3 regions of the Microvirgula curvata genome follow, and region 1 is predicted to be linked to each of the others. Evidence: predicted binding sites of a transcription regulator. Region 1 holds the regulator's gene; each other region holds the start of a gene.
What was found. The regulator sigma-54, encoded in region 1, starts transcription at its own class of promoters, with help from an activator protein. The targets are predictions, from matches to a motif close to CTGGCACGCTTCATGCTT.
Positions count from the first base shown of each region.

Region 1 (7,777 bases):
TCGACGGTACGCACGATAATCGGCAGGTCTGGCCGCAACGTCTGCGCCACGCGCAGGATCTGCATGCTGGCATGGGTATCGGCGAAGGTAATCACCAGCACCTTGGCCCGCATCAGGCCGGCAGCCAGCAGCACTTCCCGCTTGCCGGCATCACCAAATACCACTGCATCGCCGGCTGCTGCTGCCTCGCGCACCCGCTCCGGATCGAGGTCGAGCGCGAACAGGCTCATGTCCTCTTTTTCCAGCAGCCGCGCCAGCGCCTGGCCGCTGCGACCGTAGCCGCAGATGATCGCGTGCTCGTTGCGCATCATGCTCGACACCAGGATCTGGTGCAGATCGGCCGCCTGGCTGACCCAGTCCGAACGGATCAGCAGGCGTACCAGCCGCGGCGTCTGCTGGATCAGGAATGGCGACATCAGCATCGAGATCAGCACCGAGGTAATCGCCGCCTGCTCGATCGCCGGCGCCACCAGTCCCAGGTTGCCGGCCAGCGCGATCAGCACGAAGCCGAACTCGCCCCCCTGTGCCAGCGCCAGTGCGGTTCGCAGTGCGTCATTGGCCCGATAGCGGAAGGTTCGCGCCACCGCGAACATGACGATGGCCTTGCCCGGTACCAGCACGGCCACAAAGGCGAATACCAGCCAGAAACGCTCGGCCAGCGCGGCGAGATCGAGCCGCATGCCGATGGTGATGAAAAAGAAGCCGAGCAGAATGTCGCGGAACGGCCGGATGTCTTCCTCGACCTGGTAGCGATATTCGGTTTCGGCGATCAACATGCCGGCGACGAAAGCCCCCAGTGCCAGACTCAGCCCGGCCAGTTCGGTCAGCCACGAAATCGACAGCGTGATCAGCAGCACATTGATCATGAACAGTTCGCCCGAGCGCTGCCGGGCGACCACATGGAACCACGGCCGCAGCAGCTTCTGGCCCACGGTGAACAGCAGCACCATCACCAGCACGACCTTCAGGAAGGCGATCGCCAGATCCAGTGCCAGCGTTTCGGCATTGCCGGCCAGCGCCGGCAGCAGAATCAGCATCGGCACCACCGCCAGATCCTGGAACAGCAGCACGCCGATCGACATCTGCCCGTGCGGCGCATTGAGTTCCAGCCGCTCGGTCAGCAGCTTGGACACGATCGCGGTCGACGACAGGGCCGCCACCGCGCCGAGCGTAAAGCCGGTAAGCGGCCGCCCGCCCAGCGCGATGAACAGCACCATGACTGCCAGCAGGGTCACCACCACCTGGCCGGCGCCAAGCCCGAACACGATGCGCCGCATCGCCCGCAGTTTCGGCAGACTGAATTCAAGACCGATGGTGAACATCATGAAAACAATGCCGATTTCACCCAGAAACTGGGACTGGTCAGTCCCCGCAATCAGCGCGAACCCGCCCGGGCCAACAATGAATCCCACCAGCAGGTAACCGAGCATGGCGGGGACTTTGACCGCCCGGCACAGGGTGATGACCCCGACGGCGGCGAACAGGATGGCAACGACAGGTGCTAATGAATGCATCAGGAAATCGACAGTGGCATGAAGTATCGGAAACGCCGCGAGTTTAACGCTTGGTATACTCCCCCACTACGACATCTTTTGACGGAGGGTGACAGCGCCCTCCCGACCTGACATGAATGCATCCCTGTCCGCCCATCGCCTCGCCCTTGCCCGCGATGTTCTCGCCACCGAAGCTCAAGCCATCGAGGGCGTGTCCGCACGCCTGAACGGCAGCTTTCTTGCCGCCGTCGACGCGGTGCTCGCCTGCCGTGGCCGGGTCATCGTGACCGGCATGGGCAAGTCCGGCCATATCGCGCGCAAGATTGCCGCCACGCTGGCATCGACCGGCACGCCGGCATTCTTCGTCCACCCGGCCGAAGCCGCCCACGGCGACCTCGGCATGATTGCCGCCGGCGACGTGGTGATCGCCCTGTCCTATTCGGGCGAATCCGGTGAGCTGATCGCCCTGCTGCCGGCCATCCGCCGCAAGGGCGTCACCCTGATCGGCATGACCGGCCGCGACACGTCGACGCTGGCCCGCGAATCGGACATCCATCTGGACGCGGCCATCGAACACGAGGCCGGACCGCTCGGTCTGGCACCGACCGCCAGCACCACCGCCGCGCTGGCGCTCGGCGACGCGCTGGCACTGACGCTGCTCGATGCGCGGAATTTCCGTGCCGAAGATTTTGCGCTGTCGCATCCGGGCGGCAGCCTGGGCCGGCGTTTGCTGGTCCATGTTTCGGACGTGATGCACGGCGGTGATGCGCTGCCCGTGGTCGCACCGGACGCCAGCCTGCGCGATGCGCTGCTGGAAATCAGCCGCAAGGGGCTGGGCATGACCGCCATCGCCGACGCGGACGGCACGCTGCGCGGCATCTTTACCGACGGCGACCTGCGCCGGCTGATCGATGCCGGTCAGGCGGATTTCCTCGCCACCCCGGTCGGCACGGTCATGCAGCCGGCCGCCAAGACCATTGCTGCCGACCGGCTCGCGGCCGAAGCGGTCAAGGTCATGGAGGCCAACAAGATCAACGGCCTGCTCGTGCTCGACACGAACGGCAAACTGGCTGGCGCGCTGAACATGCACGATCTGTTCCGCGCCGGTGTGGTGTAACACGATACTGACTATGCACACTGTCCATGCACTCGCAGTTCCCGTCCGCCTGCTGATCCTCGACGTCGACGGCGTCCTGACCGACGGCCAGCTGTATTTCACGCCGGCCGGCGAGGAAATCAAGGCATTCAACACCCTCGACGGCCACGGCCTGAAGATGCTGCAGAAAAGCGGCGTCGCCCTTGCCATCATCACCGGCCGCGCCTCCGGCGCCACCGAGCATCGCGCGCGCGCGCTCGGCATTGATCACCTGTACATGGGGTCGGAAGGCAAGCGCGCCGCATTCGCCGATCTGCTGGCCAGAACCGGGCTCGACGCGGCCGCCTGTGCCTATGTCGGTGACGACGTGGTCGACCTGCCGGTCATGCGCCAGGTCGGCTTCGCTGTCGCGGTGCCGGCCGCGCCCGATATCGTGCGCAGCCACGCCCACTACGTGACCGGTCGCCATGGCGGCCACGGCGCGGTGCGCGAAGTCTGTGAACTGATCATGCAGGCCCAGGGCACGCTGGACGCGGCGCTCGCGCCGTACCTGGAAGACTGAGCCATGTTCGCACTCCGCAATGCCTCGCGCCTGTTCCCGCTGCTGCTGGCCGTGATCCTGATCCTGCTGACGCTGTGGCTGGAATACCTGCTGTCGATGCTGCCGGCCGGCCGCGACCCGGTCAACCGCGGTACGGTCGAGTACATGGCGTCCGACTTTGTCGGCACCAGCTTCGACGCCAATGGCCGCATCGACCGCCACGCCTTCGGCAAATCCATGTGGCAATATCCGGAAGACAAGCGGGTATTCTTTACCGACTCGACGCTGGAACAGTACAGCCTGGGACGGAAGGATCTGTCGATCTTTACCACCAGCGGCCTGTACAACAACGATACCGGCATCGCCTTCCTCGACGGCAAGGTCCGCGCCCGGCGAGAGCCTTCGGCGCAGCATCCGCTGCCGGCCACGCTGGACACCACCCGCTTGACCGTCGATACGCGCAAGCGCACCGCCGACACCCTGGCGCCGGCAATCTACGTCGAAGGCGGCAACCGCATTGACTCGGTGGGTTTCCACTACGCCGATGCCACCCAACAATACAAACTCAAATCGCGCGTCAGGATGACTTATGCTCCGCCGAAATCCGAATAATTCCTTCCGCCTCGCCGCAGGTGCCCTGATCGTCTGCAGCGCCCTCGCCGCCCATGCCGAAAAGGCCGACCGCAGCAAACCGATCAATATCGAAGCCGACCAGGCCAGTCTCGACCAGCAGAAGGGCGTGACCGTCTACGAAGGCAATGTGATCCTGACCCAGGGCACATCGAAGCTGACCGCCGCCAAACTGACGGTGAACCAGGACAAGGCCGGCAACCAGTACGGCACCGCCATCGGCAACCCGGCCACCTTCCGCCAGCGCCTCGACCCTGACAGCGACGGCAAGGTCGAGTGGATCAACGGCAAGGGCCAGCGCATTGACTACGACAACGCCAAGCAACTGGTTACAATCTATGACAACGGCAGAGTTCAGCGCGGTGGCGACGTCGTCACCGGCAATGTGATCATCTACGACGGCAAGACCCAGCAATTCCAGGCCACCGGCACCCGCAGCGATGCCCATGGCCAGGCAATGAAGGGCGGCAAGGGCCGTGTCACCGTGGTGATCCAGCCGCGTGAAAAGAAGGAAGGCGCCAATAAATGACGCAAGCCACCAGTCGCCTCAGCGTCCGCCACCTGCAGAAGCGCTACAAGAAGCGCACGGTGGTCCAGGATGTCTCGCTGGAAATCAACAGCGGTGAGGTCGTCGGTCTGCTCGGTCCGAATGGTGCCGGCAAGACCACCAGTTTCTACATGATCGTCGGCCTGGTGCCGGCCGATGCCGGCGACATCCATATCGACGATATCGATGCCAGCCATCTGGCCATCCACCAGCGTGCCCGGCTCGGCATCGGCTATCTGCCGCAGGAAGCCTCGATCTTCCGCAAGCTCACGGTCGAGGAAAACATTCTCGCCGTGCTCGAGCTGACCGGACTGAAAGGGGCGAAGATCCAGGAAGAACTGGAGCTGCTGCTCGACGATCTGAACATCGCCCACCTGCGCGACAACCCGGCGCTGTCGCTGTCCGGCGGCGAGCGCCGCCGGGTGGAAATCGCCCGCGCGCTGGCCATGCGCCCGCGTTTCATCCTGCTGGACGAACCGTTTGCCGGCGTTGACCCGATTGCCGTCATCGATATCCAGAAGATCATCTCCTACCTGAAGGAGCGCGGCATCGGCGTACTGATCACCGATCACAATGTTCGCGAAACCCTGCGCATCTGCGATCGGGCTTACATTATCAATGCCGGCAGCGTACTTGCCGCCGGCAAGCCCCAGGCGCTGGTCGAGGACGAAAATGTCCGCCGCGTCTACCTGGGCGAGCATTTCCACCTCTAGACAGCGGCCATGAAGCAAAGCCTCCAGCTCAAGCTGGGTCAGCAACTGACCCTTACGCCCCAACTGCAACAGTCGATCCGGCTGCTGCAGCTCTCGACGCTGGACTTGCAACAGGAAGTGGAACAGTTCATCGCCGACAATCCGCTGCTGGAGCGCGACGAGGGCCGTGACGAAAACGGCGCGGAAGTCAGCGATGCCGGCGAGATTGCCATCAACGGCCATGACGAGCCGCGCGAGCCACCGCAGCAGCAGGACGGGGCCGGCGGCAACGACGACAGCGCCACCGACCTGAACCTGGTCAACGACTGGTCCAGCTACGGCCGCAACGGCAGCGACGAAGACGACGACTGGGACCCGCACCAGAACCTGACCCGGGCCACCACGCTGCGCGAGCATCTGCTGGCGCAGCTGGCCGAGCTGCCGCTGTCGGTCCGCGACCGGGCAATGGCGATGGTCATCATCGAGGAACTGGACGACGACGGCTACCTGCCCTGCCCGCTGGAAGAGCTTGCCGTCCATCTGCCGGCGGAACTGGAGATCGATCCCGACGAGCTGACCGTGGCGCTGACCCTGGTCCAGCAGTTCGAGCCGGCCGGTGTCGCCTCGCGCGATCTGACCGAATCGCTGCTGCTGCAACTGGCGGCCCGGCCCGAGTCGCCGGCCAGGCCGCTGGCGCAGGACATCGTCCGCCACCACCTGCCGCTGCTCGCCAACCGCGACTTCACCCGGCTGCGCCGCGCCACCGGTGCCGACGACGAATCGATCCGGCAGGCCCAGGCGCTGATCGCCTCGCTGAACCCGCGTCCGGCCGCCGGTTTCGGCAGCGGCGACACCCACTACGTGATGGCCGACGTGCTGGTCCGTCGCGATCGCAACGGAATCTGGCTGCCCCTCTTGAATCCTGCGACTCAGCCCAAATTGAAAGTAAATCAGCTGTACGCGCAGATGCTCAGCCGGCACCGCGGCGAGGCCGGACAATTGTCCGGCCGGCTGCAGGAAGCCAAGTGGCTGATCCGCAACATCGAACAGCGGGCCGACACTATACTCAGGGTGTCGCAGGTCATCGTCGAGCGACAGCAGGCGTTCTTTGATCAGGGTGAAGTCGCAATGCGCCCCATGGTGCTGCGCGACGTCGCCGACGAATTGGGATTGCACGAGTCGACCATCTCCCGCGTGACCAGCAGCAAGTATCTGATCTGTCCGCGTGGCGTGTTCGAACTCAAGTACTTCTTCGGCACGGCGCTGGACACCGATTCCGGCGGCGAATGCTCGGCAACCGCCATCAAGGCGCGGTTGCGCAAGCTGATTGCCGACGAAGACCCGCACAAACCGCTGTCGGACAGCGTGCTGGCCGAACGGCTCGGTGACGAGGGCATCCAGGTTGCCCGCCGCACCGTCGCCAAGTATCGCGAGGCATTGCTGATACCACCGGTAAACCAGCGGAAAACGATTTAACGCGCGTCAAGGCGCGCCCCCTGCGTATCCAGCAACATGGATACGCCAGCCCACCAGAAGGAGTTAGGGTATGAACCTGAACATCACCGGCGTCCATCTCGAAGTCACTCCGAGCCTGCGCGACTACCTGTCGGAAAAAATCGACCGCATCACCCGCCACGTCGATAACGTCATTGCCGTCAACGTCGCCCTCTCGGTCGAGAAACTCGACCAGAAAGTGACGGTCGACGTTCACCTGAAGGGCAAGGACATCCACGTCGAGGAAGTCGCAGCCGACATGTATGCGGCCATTGACCTGGTTGCCGACAAGCTGGACAGACAGGTGCTGAAGCACAAGGAGAAGAGTACGGATCACTTCTCGGACAAGGCGCACAAGGCACAGGAGCTGTCCGCCGGCTCCGAAGCCTGAGCCTGAAGAAGACTCACAAGGGCAAGCGCCCGCGGTCGTCGTGCCGCTGGCTCAGGCCTGACTGAAAGGGGGGGACTGCCGGAAACGGCAGTCCCCCCGTTTGATTGCGGGCCCTCGCGCCCGGAGGGGTGCCGGCACAGGCATTCCGCTGCCGGTCCGCCCTTTGCTGGTGCAGACCGGCCGGGGTGCCCACTAATGCGGCAGACGCTCCCGCCGTAACCGGCTAGAATGGCCCCGTTTTGATTACTCGTACTCGTTGACGACCATGAGTCTGATCGCAAAGATCCTGCCCAGCACCGACCACCTGCTCGTCGATCTCGACGTCAGCAGCAAGAAACGCGTGTTCGAGCATGTCGGCATCCTGTTCGAGAACGCCTACGGCATTGCCCGCAGCACCGTTTTCGACAGCCTGTTCGCCCGGGAAAAACTCGGCTCCACCGGACTCGGTCACGGGGTTGCCATCCCGCACGGTCGCGCCAAGGGGCTCAAGGACGTCGCCGGCTGCTTCATCCGCCTGAAATCCCCGATTCCGTTCGACTCGCCCGATGGCAAGCCGGTCAGCCTGCTGTTCGTGCTGCTGGTGCCCGAGCAGGCAACCGACCTGCATCTGCAGGTACTGTCGGAACTCGCACAGATGTTCAGCCGCCGCCAGCTGCGCGAAGCGCTGGCCGCCGCACCGGATGCCCAGACCCTGTTCCAGCTTCTGACCACCCAGCAGGACAGCCATGCCTAGCATCACGGTCAGGAAGCTTTATCAGGACAACCGGCAGAAACTCAATCTGAACTGGGTCGCCGGCTCGTCCGGCATCGACAACCTGATCGGCACCGACGACCAGCGGCCAACCCTGGCCCTGGTCGGCCACCTGAACCTGATCCACCCGAACAGCCTGCAG
Region 1 is NZ_BAAGUB010000010.1:116,673-124,449, forward strand. Features, by position in the region: gene ACYVG8_RS05180 (monovalent cation:proton antiporter family protein) at 1-1,514, opposite strand, end outside; gene ACYVG8_RS05185 (KpsF/GutQ family sugar-phosphate isomerase) at 1,627-2,610, shown strand; gene ACYVG8_RS05190 (KdsC family phosphatase) at 2,624-3,151, shown strand; gene lptC (LPS export ABC transporter periplasmic protein LptC) at 3,155-3,742, shown strand; gene lptA (lipopolysaccharide transport periplasmic protein LptA) at 3,720-4,289, shown strand; gene lptB (LPS export ABC transporter ATP-binding protein) at 4,286-5,020, shown strand; gene ACYVG8_RS05210 (RNA polymerase factor sigma-54) at 5,030-6,475, shown strand; gene hpf (ribosome hibernation-promoting factor, HPF/YfiA family) at 6,546-6,884, shown strand; gene ptsN (PTS IIA-like nitrogen regulatory protein PtsN) at 7,150-7,617, shown strand; gene hprK (HPr(Ser) kinase/phosphatase) at 7,610-7,777, shown strand, end outside.

Region 2 (7,777 bases), on a different contig from region 1:
CCGGCGCATTTACGGCGATACCATCCCGACCCATCAGAACGACAAGCGCGTGCTGGTGATCAAGGAGCCAATCGGCGTATGTGCTGCCGTGACGCCGTGGAACTTCCCGAATGCCATGATCACGCGCAAGGCCGCCCCGGCACTGGCCGCCGGCTGCCCGATCGTGGTCAAACCGGCCAGCCAGACCCCGCTGTCGGCGCTGGCGATTGCCGAACTCGCCCACCGCGCCGGCGTGCCGGCCGGCGTGTTCAGCGTCATTACCGGCTCGGCCGCTGCCATCGGCGGTGAAATGACCGCCAGCGACCTGGTGCGCAAATTCAGCTTTACCGGCTCGACCGAAATCGGCCGCGAACTGATTGCCCAGTGTGCCGGCACGGTCAAGAAAGTGTCGATGGAACTCGGCGGCAATGCGCCGTTTATCGTCTTCGACGATGCCGATCTCGATGCCGCCGTCGAAGGCGCCATGATCAGCAAGTACCGCAACGCCGGCCAGACCTGCGTCTGCGCGAACCGGCTGTACGTGCAGGCCGGCGTCTACGACGCGTTTGCCGAGAAGTTCGCCGCCGCCGTGGCCGGACTGAAGATTGGCGACGGCGCGTCCGCCGGCATCACCCAGGGCCCGCTGATCGACGAGAAGGCGGTCGAGAAGGTCGAGGAGCATATCGCCGACGCCGTGGCCAAGGGCGGCAAGGTCATTGCCGGCGGCAAGCGCCATGCGCTGGGCCACAGCTTCTTCGAGCCGACCATCGTGACCGGCGTGACCCAGGACATGAAGGTCGCCCGCGAGGAAACCTTCGGCCCGCTGGCTCCGCTGTTCAGGTTCGACACCGAGGCCGACGTCATCCGGATGGCCAACGATACCGAATTCGGCCTGGCGAGCTATTTCTACAGCCGCGATATCGGCCGCATCTTCCGTGTCGGCGAAGCGCTCGAGTACGGGATGGTCGGCATCAACACCGGCGTGATCTCGAACGAAGCCGCACCGTTCGGCGGCATCAAGCAGTCCGGCCTTGGCCGTGAAGGCTCGAAGTACGGCATCGAAGACTACGTCGAGATCAAGTACCTGCTGCTGGCCGGGCTGGATCGCTGATCAGCGCATTGCGCTTTACCTTCAAGGGCCGTCATGGCCCTTTTTCCTTGTTTTCCGCTCTGAAAGGCGGCGGCGTCCTCCACACTTGACAACGCAACGCCTGATGGTGACAGTGTGTCCATTGTCCATGGACTGTGGGCGTGCTGGTTGTGACGAATATGAAGAGTCAAGATGTCTTTTTGTTGCTCAAGCTGGTCGCCCTTGGGCGACATGAAGGTACGGGCAGCGGATATGACTACCCTGCGGACGACCAGTCAGTGGCGTGGTCACGGGATATCGAGGGCGGGGAGCCTGTCGATGATCCCGGGGCGGGGGAAGCGCCCTTTGGCCGGTATAGTGCAAGAGGACTTGCCCGGCTCACTGGCATAGGCAAATCAGAGGTCAGCAATGTGATGTCCCGCTGCTTTTTCAGCGGGCTCGCCAGACCCGGCAGAAAAGGCGAGCCTCCAGCAGTCAACACAAGGGCATTGCTGGAGTTTCTCGTTTACGGTATCCGCTATGTTTTCCCGGTCAGGATGCAGGAGACCACGCGCGGAATCGCAACCTGTCTTACCGCGCCGATTTTTCAGGGCAAGTTGCATTCGGGAGACGCGGTTCCGGTATGGCCATACGCAAAAGGCAACGCTGCAGGCCCGGCCGTGGCGCCCCTTTACAAAACAGTCCCGATGGCGGTGATTCACGATGCGGAACTGTATGCCATGCTGGCCGCGGTAGACTCGATCCGGCTTGGGTTGCCCAGGGAACGCAGCCTGGCTATTGCTGAACTCGAAAAATTGCTTCGAGGCTGAAAAATGGCAAGTCGGGCAAACCACGTTGCGATGATAACTGCTGTGGCACAAGCAATGGGCCAGGAACTGTGCAATGAGGTTGCTTTTGTCGGGGGATGCACCACGGCACTATTCGTGACAGACACCTATTCTCAAGGGCAGGTCCGACATACTGACGACGTTGATCTGATTGTTCACGTGATCAGCACTGTCGGATGGCACGTGCTGGTCGAGAAGCTGCGCAGCAAGGGATTCAGGGATTCCCTTGTCTCCAGTGAGGATCCTGTCTGCGCCATGCGGCTGGGAGAACTGCGCGTTGATTTTATGCCGGACGATGCAAGCGTCCTGGGCTTTACGAATCAGTGGTACCGGGACGCCTTCCTGAAAGCAGAGCCATATGTGCTGCCTGCTCAACTCACTATCCGGCTGATACCGCCAACATACTTCATGGCTACAAAGCTTGAAGCATACCTGCAGCGTGGAAATGATGATCCGATAGAGAGCCGGGATATTGAAGACATCCTGACGCTGATTGATGGTCGCACGGAATTGATCGGTGAAATACTGGATGCTCCCGCCGCACTGAGGGCGTATGTCGGTACACAGATGGCGGCACTGCAAATGCACCGGGATTTCGACTATGCAGTTCAAGCTGCAGCCAATAACGACAGATCAAGAGAAGAGGCGCTGTTTGACCGTATCCGGCTGATTGCCGTTCAAGGCCGCGGCGCATGAATGGCGCCCGGCGGTACGGTTTTCACTGGGCCAGCGTCAAGGGCACAGAACAAAATGAGAACCGTGATGCCGGGGGGCTATATGCCAGTGACGCCTACACTTTTGCCATCATCATGGATGCTTCGGGCAAGGGGAACGATGCGTCTTTGTTCAATGCCATCTGGCTGGACGCCTTGTTGAAACAGCTACCTGAGCACCCTCCTTCCGCTGACCGCGTCATCGGCATGATGCAGGAGGCCAGACAACCTCTTCGCCAGGCGAAGTTGTTCCAGGAAAGAGCGTGTTTTGCTGCATTGCTCATTCCTCATGACGATCATCCCTGCACCGCATTTGTTTGCGGAGATTGCCGGGTCGGGTCACAGGAAAAGGGGCAGCAAGAACAGTGGCAGACCCCTGTGCATACCCTTGAGGCCGCTCTTGCGCAGGCAGGCCGGTCACCGGATCGTCATCTTGTGACCCGAGTGCTCAAAGCTTGCCGGCTTGCCACTCCCGAGGTGATGGAGCTCAGTCAGACAGGGGGACAAGCCTGGGTTCTTTCCACGGATGGTTATTGGGACCTTCGCCGGACCAGGGAAAAGCGGCCTGCAGATGATTGCAGCTATTTGCGGTTAAGCCCGGGAGGGCCATCGCAGCAGCACGGTGACAACTTCCGTCGTGCCGGCCTGTATGCGCAGTGGTCGTCGGATTGACCACAAGCATGCCGTGATGTCATCCCGGGGGGCGGTGTCCTCATGGCCGGGACCGGGAAAACCCCGGGTTGCTCACGCAGGCCAATGAGTACTCAATGAATACTCAGCGCATCGTCACCCATTCCTCGGCGGCGGACGGGTGCAGTGCGATGGTGCGGTCGAGGTCGGCCTTGGTCGCGCCCATGCCGATCGATACCGCCAGCAACTGGATCATCTCCGCCCCGCCTTCGCCGAGCACATGGGCGCCGACCACCCGGTCGGTTTCGCCGTCGACCAGCAGCTTCATCAGCATCGGTTCGTTGCTGGCGGCAAATGCGGTTTTCATCGGCCGGAAGCGGGCGCGATACACCTTCAGTGCCGGGTAGCGTTCGCGGGCGGCTTCCTCGCTCGGGCCGACCGTGCCGATTTCCGGGGTCGAGAACACCGCCGTGGGTACCAGTGAGTGATCGACAGTCGCCGGTCGCTGACCGAACACGCTGTCGGCAAAGGCCTGGCCTTCGCGGATGGCGACCGGGGTCAGGTTGACGCGGTCGGTCACGTCGCCGACTGCGTGGATCGACGGCACATTGGTGCACGATTGCGCATCGACCCGGATCTCCCCGTTCTTTCCGGTGGCCACGCCGGCCGCGTCCAGCCCGAGCTCGCCAGTGTACGGGCGGCGGCCGACGCACAGCATGACCACATCGGTCTCGACCGTGCTGCCGTCAGCCAGGGTGGCGCGCAGTCCGTCGGCGGTTTTCTCCAGCCGGGCCAGCGTGTTGTTCAGCAGCATGCGGATGCCGCGCTGGCGGTAGCTGTCTTCCAGCGTGGTGCGGATTTCCTCGTCAAAGCCGCGCAGCACGTGCGGGCCGCGATGCAGCAGTGCGGTGTTGACGCCAAGTCCGGCAAAGATGCCGGCGAATTCGATGGCGATATAGCCGCCGCCGACAATCAGGATGCGACGCGGCAACTGTTGCAGGTGGAACACCTCGTCCGAGGTGATGGCCAGTTCCTGGCCGGGGAAGGCCGGGCCGGCATGCGGCCGGCCACCGACGGCAATCAGGATATGGGCGGCGGTCAGGCGTTTGCCGCTGGTGCTCAGACGCACGGTGTGCGCATCTTCCAGTACGGCACGTTCGGCATGGATGGTGACGCCGGCCTGGTCGAGGTTGCGGCGGTACACGCTTTCCAGACGCGCGATCTCGGCATCCTTGTTCCGCAGCAGCGTCGGCCAGTCGAAGGCGGGCTTCGGCAGCTGCCAGCCATAGGCCGCGGCCTGTTCGAACTCGGCGGCAAAGCGGCTCGCATACACGAACAGCTTCTTTGGCACACAGCCACGGTTGACGCAGGTGCCGCCGAAATTCGCCTCTTCGGCGATGGCGACGCGTGCGCCGTGCTGACTGGCGACGCGTGCCGCGCGTACCCCGCCGGAACCGGCGCCGATGACAAACAGGTCGAGATCGTATTGAGCCATGGGGCGAGAGTCTCCCGGTGAAGGCCGCAAGGGCCGGTAGGTGGGGCCGGCATGCCGGAACGAGACCGAACGATAGCAGACCGGGCCGTCTGCCGACGACCGGCGCTGCTGCATTTCCCGCATCGGGGCCATGCCGCTGTACGGATCCGGACAGTGGCACTGTCCGGATCCGTACAGAGATCGGCGCGCGGAACGGGGAAAGGCTTATATAACAGAAGGTTGGGTTTCTGGCACGCAAGCTGCTGAACAGTTATCAGAAACTTGCCGGAGCCCCTGATGACCATCCGCGCCATCGAACCGATCGTCGACATCGCCGTGCACCTGATCCGCAGCGACGATGAAGCACTGGACACCGCCCGTACCCTGGCCGCGCAATTCGCGCCGGGGGCTGCCGTGCGCGACCGCGAGCGGCGCCTGCCATGGGACGAACTGGCGGCCATGACCCGCGCCGGGCTGTGGGCGGTGACCGTGCCGCGCGAGCACGGCGGTGCCGGGGTATCGCGCCAGACCCTGACCGCGATCTTTCGCACCCTGGCGGCGGCCGATCCGTCGATTGCCCGCATCCTGCTCGCCCATGTCGACACGCTGGAACGGCTGCGGACGGCGGGCGGGGCGCAACAGCGCCTGCTGTACCGCGAATTGCTGCAGGGACGGCATTTCGCCTCCGCGCCGGCCGGCACTGTCGATGGCGAACCGGATTCCGGCGGCGCGCTGCGTCTGAACGGCGAGCTGCACCAGGTCGCCGGCGCCGGCTTTGCCGAGTGGCTGGCGGTGCCGGCCCGGGACGCCCGGCAGCGGACGTGGCTGGCGCTGGTGCCACATAACGCGCATGGCCTCGATATCGAGGATGAAGCGGTGCCGGTCGGGCTGCGCACCGTCGCTGGCGGCACGCTGCGGCTGACGCAGGTCACGGTCGCGGCGAAGTGGGTGTTCGACCTCGACGGGGCGGCCCGGTCGCCATCGCCGGTGGCGCTGTATGCCGCTGCCATCGACGCCGGCATGGCGGCGGCCGCACTGGATGGCACCCGGTGCCGGCCGGGGGCGCAGACCGATGCGCTGCTGGCGACGATCGGCGAACTGCAGGTGCGGCTGTCTGCGGCGCAGACACTGCTGCGCCACGCTGCCCGCGCGCTGGATGCCGGCAACGACGCCGATGTGGCGGTGCTCCAGGCCCGGGTGCTGTGCGGCGATATCGCGCTGCGTGCGGTCGATGCGCTGTTCGAGCTGGCCGGGCCGGTCCCGGCTGTCGATGGCGATGACCGCGATCGCTGCTGGCGCGATGCCCGGGCCCATGCACAGTACGCGCCATCCGCCGACAGTTGCCGCCAGCTTGGCGAACGGCTGCTGGACCTGCCGTCTGCCGCGCCTCTCCGCGCCCCTTTCTGACTGGAATCCTCATGACCGTTTCTCCCGTACCCCGCCGCCGCCGTCGACCGGCGCCATCGACTGATACGGCATCCCGCGCCGATGACGCGCAGGCGCTCGATGCGGCGCGACAACTGGCATTGCGGCTGCAGGGCGGTGTCCCCGACGCGCTGGCGCAGTTCCGGGCCAGTGGGCTGGGCGGCGTGGCCGTGCCGAAGGCGTATGGCGGTGGTGGCGTCGGCAGCGGCACCCTGGCGCAGCTGATCCGTCTGCTGGCGGCCGGGGACCCGGCGCTGGCCCGTATCGCGCACAGCCACTACGCGGTGCTCGAAGTGTTGCGCGCCACCGGCAGCGAGCCGCAGAAACAGGCGTTTTTCCGGCGGGCGCTGGACGGCGAACGCTTTGCCGCCGCACTGGCGGAAACCGGTGTCGACGAGGTTTGCCGGATCGAAACCCGCATTCACTGCGTTGACGGTCGCTACCGCATCGACGGACGCAAGTGCGATGCCGGCGGCGCGGCGCAGGCCGACTGGGTGGCGCTGTCGGTCAGATCCGGCGATGGCAACCTGCTGCTGGCCTTTGTCCCGCGCGGCAGTGCCGGCCTGCGGGTCGAAGCGGATGGCGGCGTGGCGATCGACGAGGTCGAGGTCGGGCCACTGGCGGTGATTCCGTACCGGGTGGTGTTCGACACGCCGGGCCGGGTCGGACCGCTGGCCCAGCTGCTGCATGCTGCCATCGACCTTGGCATCGCCGATGCCGCCCTGGCGGACAGCGCCGCCGTCTTGCGCCATGACCATGATGCGCAGCGGCTGGCGCGCTTTGGCTGGCTCGGCGCCTGCCAGGCCGCTGCCGGTGCGCTGCTCGACGACGCGGCACTGCAGGTCGATGCGCTGACCGCCGTGCCGGGCCAGACCATTCATGATGCGGCCGCGCTGGCCGTCACGGCGGCGCGGGTGCTGTGCGCCGATCTGGCATCGCAGGCTGGCGCTGCCGTGTTCGAGCTGGCCGGTCGCCGCCTGCTGGCGGATGCCGCCCGCCCGGACCGGCACTGGCGCGACGCCCGTCGTCATGACACCGGTCGTCCCGCGCGACAACAGGCGCGCGTGATCGGCGACCACTGCCTGAATGGCACACCGCCTCCGCGCCATGGCGCGTACTGACCCCATCCCTCGCCACGGCCACGGGCCGATGGCTGCACCAACAGGAGTTCATGCCATGCAACACAGACTGAAAATCGCTGCCGTCATCGGCAGCTTCCAGCGCCCGTCCCGCACCGCCGCCCTGGTGGAAGCCCTGCTGGAGCGCTTTGCCGAGCGGCTGCCGGTCGATATCGATGTGATCGAAATCAGCGATATCGGCAAGGCACTCGGCGGCGCCTTTTCGGTATCGGCCCTGCCGGAGGCCGTACGCAGACAGTTTGCGGCCGTCGAATCGGCCGACTTCCTGATTGTCGCCGCTCCGGTGTTCCGCGGCACCTATCCGGGCCTGTTCAAGCACTTCTTCGATCTGGTTGGCCAGAACGCGCTGGTCGACACCCCGGTGCTGCTGGCCGCCACCGGCGGCAGCGACCGCCATGCGCTGGTGATCGATCACCAGTTGCGGCCGCTGTTCAGCTTCTTCCAGTCGCTGACGCTGCCGATCGGCGTGTACGGCACCGAAACCGACTTCAGCGACTACC
Region 2 is NZ_BAAGUB010000004.1:32,998-40,774, reverse strand. Features, by position in the region: gene gabD (NADP-dependent succinate-semialdehyde dehydrogenase) at 1-1,090, shown strand, start outside; gene ACYVG8_RS02325 (hypothetical protein) at 1,231-1,878, shown strand; gene ACYVG8_RS02320 (hypothetical protein) at 1,933-2,592, shown strand; gene ACYVG8_RS02315 (hypothetical protein) at 2,589-3,281, shown strand; gene gor (glutathione-disulfide reductase) at 3,385-4,734, opposite strand; gene ACYVG8_RS02305 (acyl-CoA dehydrogenase family protein) at 5,011-6,120, shown strand; gene ACYVG8_RS02300 (acyl-CoA dehydrogenase family protein) at 6,132-7,259, shown strand; gene msuE (FMN reductase) at 7,315-7,777, shown strand, end outside.
Region 2: ACYVG8_RS02305 (acyl-CoA dehydrogenase family protein) is a predicted target of sigma-54. The motif match lies at 4,962-4,979, and genes of this name have one in related genera.

Region 3 (7,777 bases), on a different contig from region 1:
CCAGCAGGCGCTCGCCGGGCGCCTCGAACACGGTCATCTTGCGGAAGGTGGAAATGTGGTCGATACCCGCATTGGTCCGCGAATCCGAGGCAAACAGCAGGCCGGCTTCCAGCCGCATGGCTACGCAATAAGTCATGGCGATCGTGTACAGGAAAATCGTTTGGAGGGCATCACTGTAGCCTGTCGGCTCCGGTCTGCCACGCGCTTTTACTGATCTGCTGCCGACGACACCACCCGGGCCGCGATATGCATGATTTCATCGCCGCCGCCGACCCGCATGCCGCGCACCGGGCAGGCATCGAGATAGTCGAGCCCGACCGCCAGCTTCACATGCCGGCCGGCAGCCAGGCACAGATTGCTGGCGTCGTAGCCCAGCCAGCCGCCGTCCATCCACAGCTCGGCCCAGGCATGGCTGGCGACATGCTCGATATCGGTGGCCAGATAGCCGCTGACGTAACGCGCCGGCACGCCGAGCCGGCGCGCGCAGGCAATCATCGCGTGGCTGTGGTCCTGGCACACGCCCAGCCGGCCGGCGAACGCTTCTGCCGCCGAAGTGGCCGCATGGGTCACGCCCGGCGTATACGGCATGTGCTCCGCCAGCGCCACCATCAGGTGCTCGAAGCCCCGGCGGCGATCGGCCATCACCGCACCGGCAAATCCGGCGGCGAAACCGGACAGCGCGGCATCGGCAAGGCTCAGCGGCGTATCGCGCAGGAACACCTCGGGCGGCAACCGGTTGTCGGTTTCGACATCCGCCTCGCGATCGTCGGTCTCCACCGTGCCGACCGCGCGCAGGTGGATGTCGACATGCGGCACGTCGAGCGTCAGCACATGCAGCGTATTGCCGTAGGCATCGGTCCCCGCTTTCGCCCGCGCCGGCAGCTCCAGCCGCCAGTCGAGTACGCGCACGCGCGCCGAGGAGCGCGGCGTCAGCCGCAGATACTGGATGCTGCGCCGGACCGGGTGGTCGTAGCGGTAAATCGTGTCGTGTTCGATGGCCAGCTTCATGACGGGCTCCCGGCAGAAAAGGAATCGGAGCGGCGTGCGCGGCCGCGCATCAGCCGGCTTCCAGATAGGCGGTCTGGATCGCTTCGCCGAGTTCGGCCGAACGCGCCAGGAAACCGGTCAGCCATTCGTGCAGTCCCTCGGCCAGGATCTCGTCAACCGCCCCGTACTCGAGGCTGATCGCCAGTTGCCCGGCCAGTTGCTTGGCAATGCGGCCGGCATCTTCCCCGCCCTGCCCGCCCCTGACCTCGGCCAGGTTGGACCAGATTTCGGCATAGCAGGCGCGCAGCGAACGCGGCACGTCCGGACGCAGGATCAGCAGTTCGGTCACCCGCCGTGCATCCAGGCTGTCGCGATAGGCAGCGTGATAGGCCTCGAACGCCGACAGCGAACGCAGCAGCGCACTCCAGGCGTAGAAGTCCGGTGCGCTGTCCTCGGCGGCTTCGGCCACCAGATGCGACTTCACGTCCAGCAGCCGCGCAGTATTGTCGGCTCGCTCGATAAAGATGCCGAGACGGATAAAGCAGAAGGCGTCATTGCGCTGCAGGGTGCCGTGCGTCGCGCCGCGGAACAGGTGCGAGCGCTCCTTCACCCAGTCGAAAAACGACGACACGTTCGGCACGCCGCGCGCGGGCAGCGTACGGCCTTCGAGCCAGGTGGCATTGATCGCCTCCCACATTTCCGCCGTGATCTGGCCACGCACCGCATGGGCGTTTTCGCGCGCGGCCTTGATGCAGCTGAGCACCGAGGACGGGTTGTCCAGATCCAGCGCCATGAAGTCGAACAGCCGTTCGACGTCCAGTTGAACCTGCTTGGCCTCGAAGGCCTGCAGCGAGCCGGTCACCACCAGCGGCGCATTCAGTTCGATGCCGCTGCCGCGCGATTGCGGCAGCAGCGACAGCGAGTGGGTGACATCAAGCATGCGCACCAGATTTTCGGCGCGCTCCAGGTATCGGCTCATCCAGTAGAGCTGGGCAGCAGTGCGCGAGAGCATGGGATCGGTTCCGTAGTCTTTAGAGGGAGGGGCCGGATTCCAGCACCCAGGTGTCCTTGGTGCCGCCGCCCTGTGACGAGTTCACCACCAGCGAACCGGCCTTCAGCGCGACCCGGGTCAGCCCGCCGGCCACCATCGAAATCTCGCGGCCGGTCAGCACGAACGGTCGCAGGTCGATATGGCGTGGCGCGATGCCGCTGTCGACAAAGGTCGGGCAACTCGACAGGCACAGCGTCGGCTGGGCAATGTAATTGGCCGGTGCGGCTTCTATCCGGCGGCGGAAATCGTCGATTTCCTGCCGGCTGGCCGCCGGGCCGACCAGCATGCCGTAGCCGCCGGCACCATGGACTTCCTTCACGACCAGCTCGGGCAGGTGGGCCAGCACGTGTGACAGGTCTTCCGCACGCCGGCACTGCCAGGTCGGCACGTTGTACAGAATCGGCTCCTCGCCAAGGTAGAAGCGGATCATGTCCGGCACGAACGGATAGATCGACTTGTCGTCGGCCACCCCGGTGCCGATCGCATTGGCCAGGATCACCGTGCCCTGACGATAGGCGGACAGCAGTCCCGGCACGCCAAGCATCGAGTCACTGCGGAAGGCCAGCGGGTCGAGAAAGGCGTCGTCGATGCGACGGTAGATCACGTCGACCCGCTGCGGCCCCGCCGTGGTGCGCATGAACACGCCGTCGTCGTTGACGAACAGGTCCTGGCCCTCGACCAGCTCAACCCCCATCTGCTGGGCCAGGAACGCATGCTCGAAGTAGGCCGAGTTGTACGGCCCCGGCGTCAGCACCACCACCGTCGGCGCCTCGACCTGGCTTGCATGGCGCAGCGTGTTCAGCAGCAGGGTCGGATAGTGCTCGACCGGGGCGACCGGATAGCGGGCGAACAGCTCCGGGAACAGCCGCATCATCATCTTGCGGTTTTCCAGCATGTAGCTGACGCCGGACGGCACGCGCAGATTGTCTTCCAGCACGTAGTAGCCACCGTCGGCGTGACGGATCAGGTCCACCCCGGCGATATGGGTATAGATGTCGTGCGGCAGGTCCAGCCCCTGCATCGCCGGCTGGTACTGGGCATTGGCAAACACCTGCTCGGCCGGAATCAGCCCGGCGCGAACGATGTCATGGTCGTGATAGATGTCGTACAGAAAGCGGTTCAGCGCACTGACCCGCTGGCGCAGGCCGGCTTCCAGCATCCGCCACTCGTCGGCCGGCACGATGCGCGGCACGGTGTCGAACGGGATCAGCCGCTCGGCGCCGGCTTCGTCGCCGTAAACGGCAAAGGTGATCCCGGCCTTGTGGAACAACAGATCGGCTTCGGCATGCTTGTCCGCCAGCCACTGCGGCGTATGCGCATGCAGCCAGTCGGCAAACGGCTGGTAGTGCGGGCGCACGGCGCCCGAGGCAAGCAGCATTTCGTCGTAATGCGCCGGTGCCGGCAAGGTAAGCGCGTGCATGGCTGCTCCCGTGTCTGATTCGCCGCAGGGGTGCGGCGTACGCTCCACGCAGACGCAAATGCCGTGCCAGCACGGCGGTTACGCACGGGAAGACGCTGTCAGATCATCATAGATGGCAGCCGGGCCTGACCTGCGCGCGGCGCCTGCAGTCAGTGCGCGGCGCGCTCGAACAGGGTCAGGTGTTCCGACGTGTCACCCTCCTGACTGCCTCGCCAGAACAGCGCCCAGCCCGATGGTAGCGGCATCGGCGCGCCCCGGGTTTCGGCCAGCAGCTAGCGGCAGTACTACCAGTCTGGCAGCAATCGGTTCAGATAGCGCCGTGTCCGGCAAGCGGGCAGCAGCACCGGCAGCAGCACGCTGCTCAGGGCAAAGATCGCCGGAATGAACAGCCCCTTGCTCATCGCGGCCATGCCGACCCCCAGCCCCAGCCAGACCGCATCACGCCGGCGCACAGCGCAACATCGGTAAACAGGTCGTGCACGTGCTTGATCATGCCGACCGAGCCGAGATACAGCGCCAGCGTCATCAGCACCCACCGGTCAGTCAGTCGTGCCGCAGCAAACGAGGCCCGGGCAAACAGCGTGGCAAAGACCGCCGCCAGCCCGGTGTAAAAGGCGCTGGCCAGCCGTGCGGCGTCATGCAGTGGCAGGACGGGTCGAAGCCAGTGGGCAAACAGCGTTGCCGTCCAGTAATACAGCGGCGGTTTTTCCAGAAACGGCTGGCCGGCATTGGTCGGCACCAGCAATTGCCCGCTTTCGACCATATGCTGAATGATGCCGAAGCTGTAGGCCTCGTCCTGTTTCCAGGGGGTATGGCCAAGCGTGCCGGGCAACAGGCAGACCAGCAGGGCGCACAGCAGCCCGATGGCCAGCGGCCAGGACAGCGTGAGCCAGCCGCCCGTCCGCCATGTGTCGCGGACGGGGGAAGGGATGGCGGCAATGGGGGAGCGGAAAACAGTCGGGCTCGAGCTCATGGCTGGGCAGGTCGCAAACAACAGTATTCGTGTCATTTTGCCCGACAGCAATTAGTGCTCAATGAGCGCTTTCATGCTGGCCGGCCCGGTTTTTTCCACCAGGCGGAATTCGGCTGAAATAACAAATATCGCTAAATACCCAGATAGCAAATGTCGATATGATGTGCATGGGCAGAGACGCACCGGCCCGGACAGCAGGCCCGATCGCGAAGGAACGCCCTCCCCTTCGACACGGGGCCTGTCACGCAGGCCGAAATAACGAACAGACAAGCTCGGTCCCGGAGACGCAAACGTGTTCACCCCCTTAGTCAAACTGGCAGGCAAGCTCAGGCGCGGCGCCCTGGCCTCGGCCGAACTGCAGGCGCTGGCGCAGGCCATCGATGCCGTGGTCAGCATTGACAGCCGAAACCGGATCACCTTCTTCAACGCGGCGGCTGAAAAGCTTTGGGGTTACCGTCGCGACGAGGTGCTGGGCCGGAACGTCAGTCTGCTGGTACCGTCCGACATCCGCCCGGTCCACGATTCGCTGATCAACCGCAACCGGGATACCGGTGTCGACCGCATTGTCGGCACCCGGCGCGAAATCCGCATCGAACGCAAGGACGGCTCCACGTTCTGGGGCAGCATGTCGCTGTCCAAGGTCCGGCTCGGCAAGAAAATCACCTATACCGCTTTCATCCGCGACGTCAGTGCCGACGTGCAACTGCGCGAAGAACGTCACCTGCTGTCCCTGGTTGCCCATGAAACCGACAACGCGGTCATCATCTGCGACGGGAACATGCAGATCCAGTTCGTGAACCGCGGTTTCACCACGCTGTTCGGCTACCAGCTGGAAGAAGTGCGCGGCAAGCGGCCGGCCCATGTGCTCGCCGGCCCGGAAACCGACCGGGAAACGCTGGAACGGGTCAGTCAGGCTGCCCTGCGCCCGGAGAGCATCTATGAAGAACTGCTGCTGTACGGCAAGCAGGGCGATGCCACCTGGGTCTCGACCGTGGTCAATCCGACCATCGGCAAGGATGGCCGCCTGCAGCATTCGATCTCGGTACTGACCAATATTTCGGAAACCAAGCAACTGCAGCTGCTGCAGGACAGCATCCTGGAAGCCGTGGCCTGCGGGCTGCCGGTCAGCGAAGTGGCCGAGCGCATCTGCCTGCAGGTCGAGCGCATTGCACCGGACGTGATCGCCTCGGTGGTACGCATCGACAAGGAAGGCTGTATCCGCCCGCTGGCCGCACCCAGCCTGCCGGACAGCTATATACAACTGCTCGACGGTCTGCCGATCGGCCCGAATGTCGGCTCCTGCGGCACGGCCGCCTTTCGTGGCACCCCGGTCATCGTGTCGCAGATCGACACCGATCCGCTGTGGGCCGATTACAAGCACCTGGCCCTGCCGCTGGGGCTGCAGGCATGCTGGTCGATTCCGATCAAGGCGCGCGACGGACGGGTGGTCGGCACCTTCGCCCTGTACTACCGCAAGCAGGCGCGGCCTTCGCAGTTCCAGCATCGCATCATCGATGCCTGCGTCTACCTGTACGCGCTGGCGCTGGAGCGCGAGGAAGCCAATGCACGCATCCTGACCCTGGCGCTGTACGACGAACTGACCGGCCTGCCGAACCGCTGGTTCCTGCGCGAGAAACTGGATCAGGCCATTGCCCGGACCCGTGAACGCGGCTCGCAGATGGCGTTCCTGTTTCTCGATCTGGACCGCTTCAAGCACATCAACGACTCGCTGGGCCACCCGATCGGCGATCGCCTGCTGCAGGTCGTCGCCCAGCGGCTGAAACAGCACGCGCAACAGGACTGGATTCTCGGCCGCTTCGGCGGTGACGAGTTCGTGCTGGTCCTGCCCGACTGCGGCGCCGAACGGGCCGGCAGCGAGGTTGAGCGCCTGCTGGCCTGCATGGTCGAACCGGTCCGTATCGACGACCATACCATCACGACGTCGGTCAGCATCGGCATCAGCCTGTTTCCGCATGATGGCGACGATATCGACACCCTGTTCAAGCATGCCGACATGGCCATGTACCAGGCCAAATCGGCCGGACGCGGCACCTTCCGCTTCTTCAGTCATGACCTGAACCGCCGTGCCCAGGACCGGCTGACGCTGGAAACCGCACTGCGCGTGGCCATCAGCACCCGCCAGCTGACCCTGCACTACCAGCCCCAGGTCCGGCTCGGCGATGGCTCGCTGTACGGGGTGGAAGCGCTGGCGCGCTGGCAGCATCCGGCCCACGGGACCATTTCGCCGGCGCAATTCGTGCCGCTGGCAGAGGAATGCGGGCTCGGCGACGCACTGGGCGAATGGGCGCTGGACGAGGCCTGCAGCCAGTTGTCGCACTGGCGTCGCCTGCGTCTGCCCGTGCCGTCGGTCTCGGTCAATCTGTCGCCACGGCACTTCCGCAGCATCAAGCTGGTCGAGCTGGTCAGCGACACCCTGCGCCGCCACGGACTGTCGGCCTGCGACCTGCGGCTGGAACTGACCGAAGGGGCCATGCTGGATACCCGCTCGGAAACCCGGGCCACCCTGGCCGCCATCCGTGCGCTGGGCATCCAGCTGGCCATGGATGATTTCGGGACCGGCTATTCCAGTCTCAGCCAGCTCGGTCAGCTGGCCATCGACGAGCTGAAGATCGACCGGGGCTTTATTCACCAGCTGGAAGAAAGCGCGCGCGCCCGCACGCTGGCATCCGGCGTGATCCGCATCGGCACCGGTCTGAACCTGACCCTGGTCGCCGAAGGGGTGGAAACCGAGTACCAGCGCCGCTTTCTCGAAGAACACGGCTGCCAGATCGTGCAGGGCTACCTGCTGGCCCGCCCGCTGCCGCCGGAACAGCTGGAAGCGTGGATCAGCGAACGGGAAGCCCTGACAGCGGCCCGTCAGCCATCGGCGGCGTAGCGGGCAAAAAAAGCCCGGCCAGATGGAATCATGGCCGGGCCAACCTCGGAGCAGTCCGCTACAGCAGACGCCATACTGCCAACAGCAGCGCCGTGATCGACGCCGTCGTGCCCAGCAGCCAGCGCGGCAGTCTCGCCTGGGGGACGAAACCGACGCCGCGCACAAACCCCGCGCTCATCGACCAGAACACCAGCAGCGCGGCCACATGGTCGGCGCGGCCGTCGTGATCGGCCAGCAGGGCGGGACAAGCCACCGTCACCAGCATGATCGACACGGCCAGCAGCAACAGCGGCAGCTGCATGCCGGGTTCCGGCGCCGACGGCGCATCGGCATGTTCAGTCATCGTCACTTGCCGAAGCCGGGGCCAGCGACGCCTGGCGTGCGTCCTCGTACTCCCCCCACATCGCATTGAGAATGGCGAGCAGCACGGCAAAACCGATGCCGAGTGTC
Region 3 is NZ_BAAGUB010000037.1:23,611-31,387, reverse strand. Features, by position in the region: gene ACYVG8_RS18930 (proteasome-type protease) at 1-136, opposite strand, end outside; gene ACYVG8_RS18925 (transglutaminase family protein) at 208-1,008, opposite strand; gene ACYVG8_RS18920 (alpha-E domain-containing protein) at 1,058-1,999, opposite strand; gene ACYVG8_RS18915 (circularly permuted type 2 ATP-grasp protein) at 2,019-3,458, opposite strand; gene ACYVG8_RS18910 (ArnT family glycosyltransferase) at 3,856-4,431, opposite strand; gene ACYVG8_RS18905 (EAL domain-containing protein) at 4,724-7,327, shown strand; gene ACYVG8_RS18900 (cyd operon YbgE family protein) at 7,386-7,670, opposite strand; gene cydX (cytochrome bd-I oxidase subunit CydX) at 7,663-7,777, opposite strand, start outside.
Region 3: ACYVG8_RS18915 (circularly permuted type 2 ATP-grasp protein) is a predicted target of sigma-54. The motif match lies at 3,511-3,528, and genes of this name have one in related genera.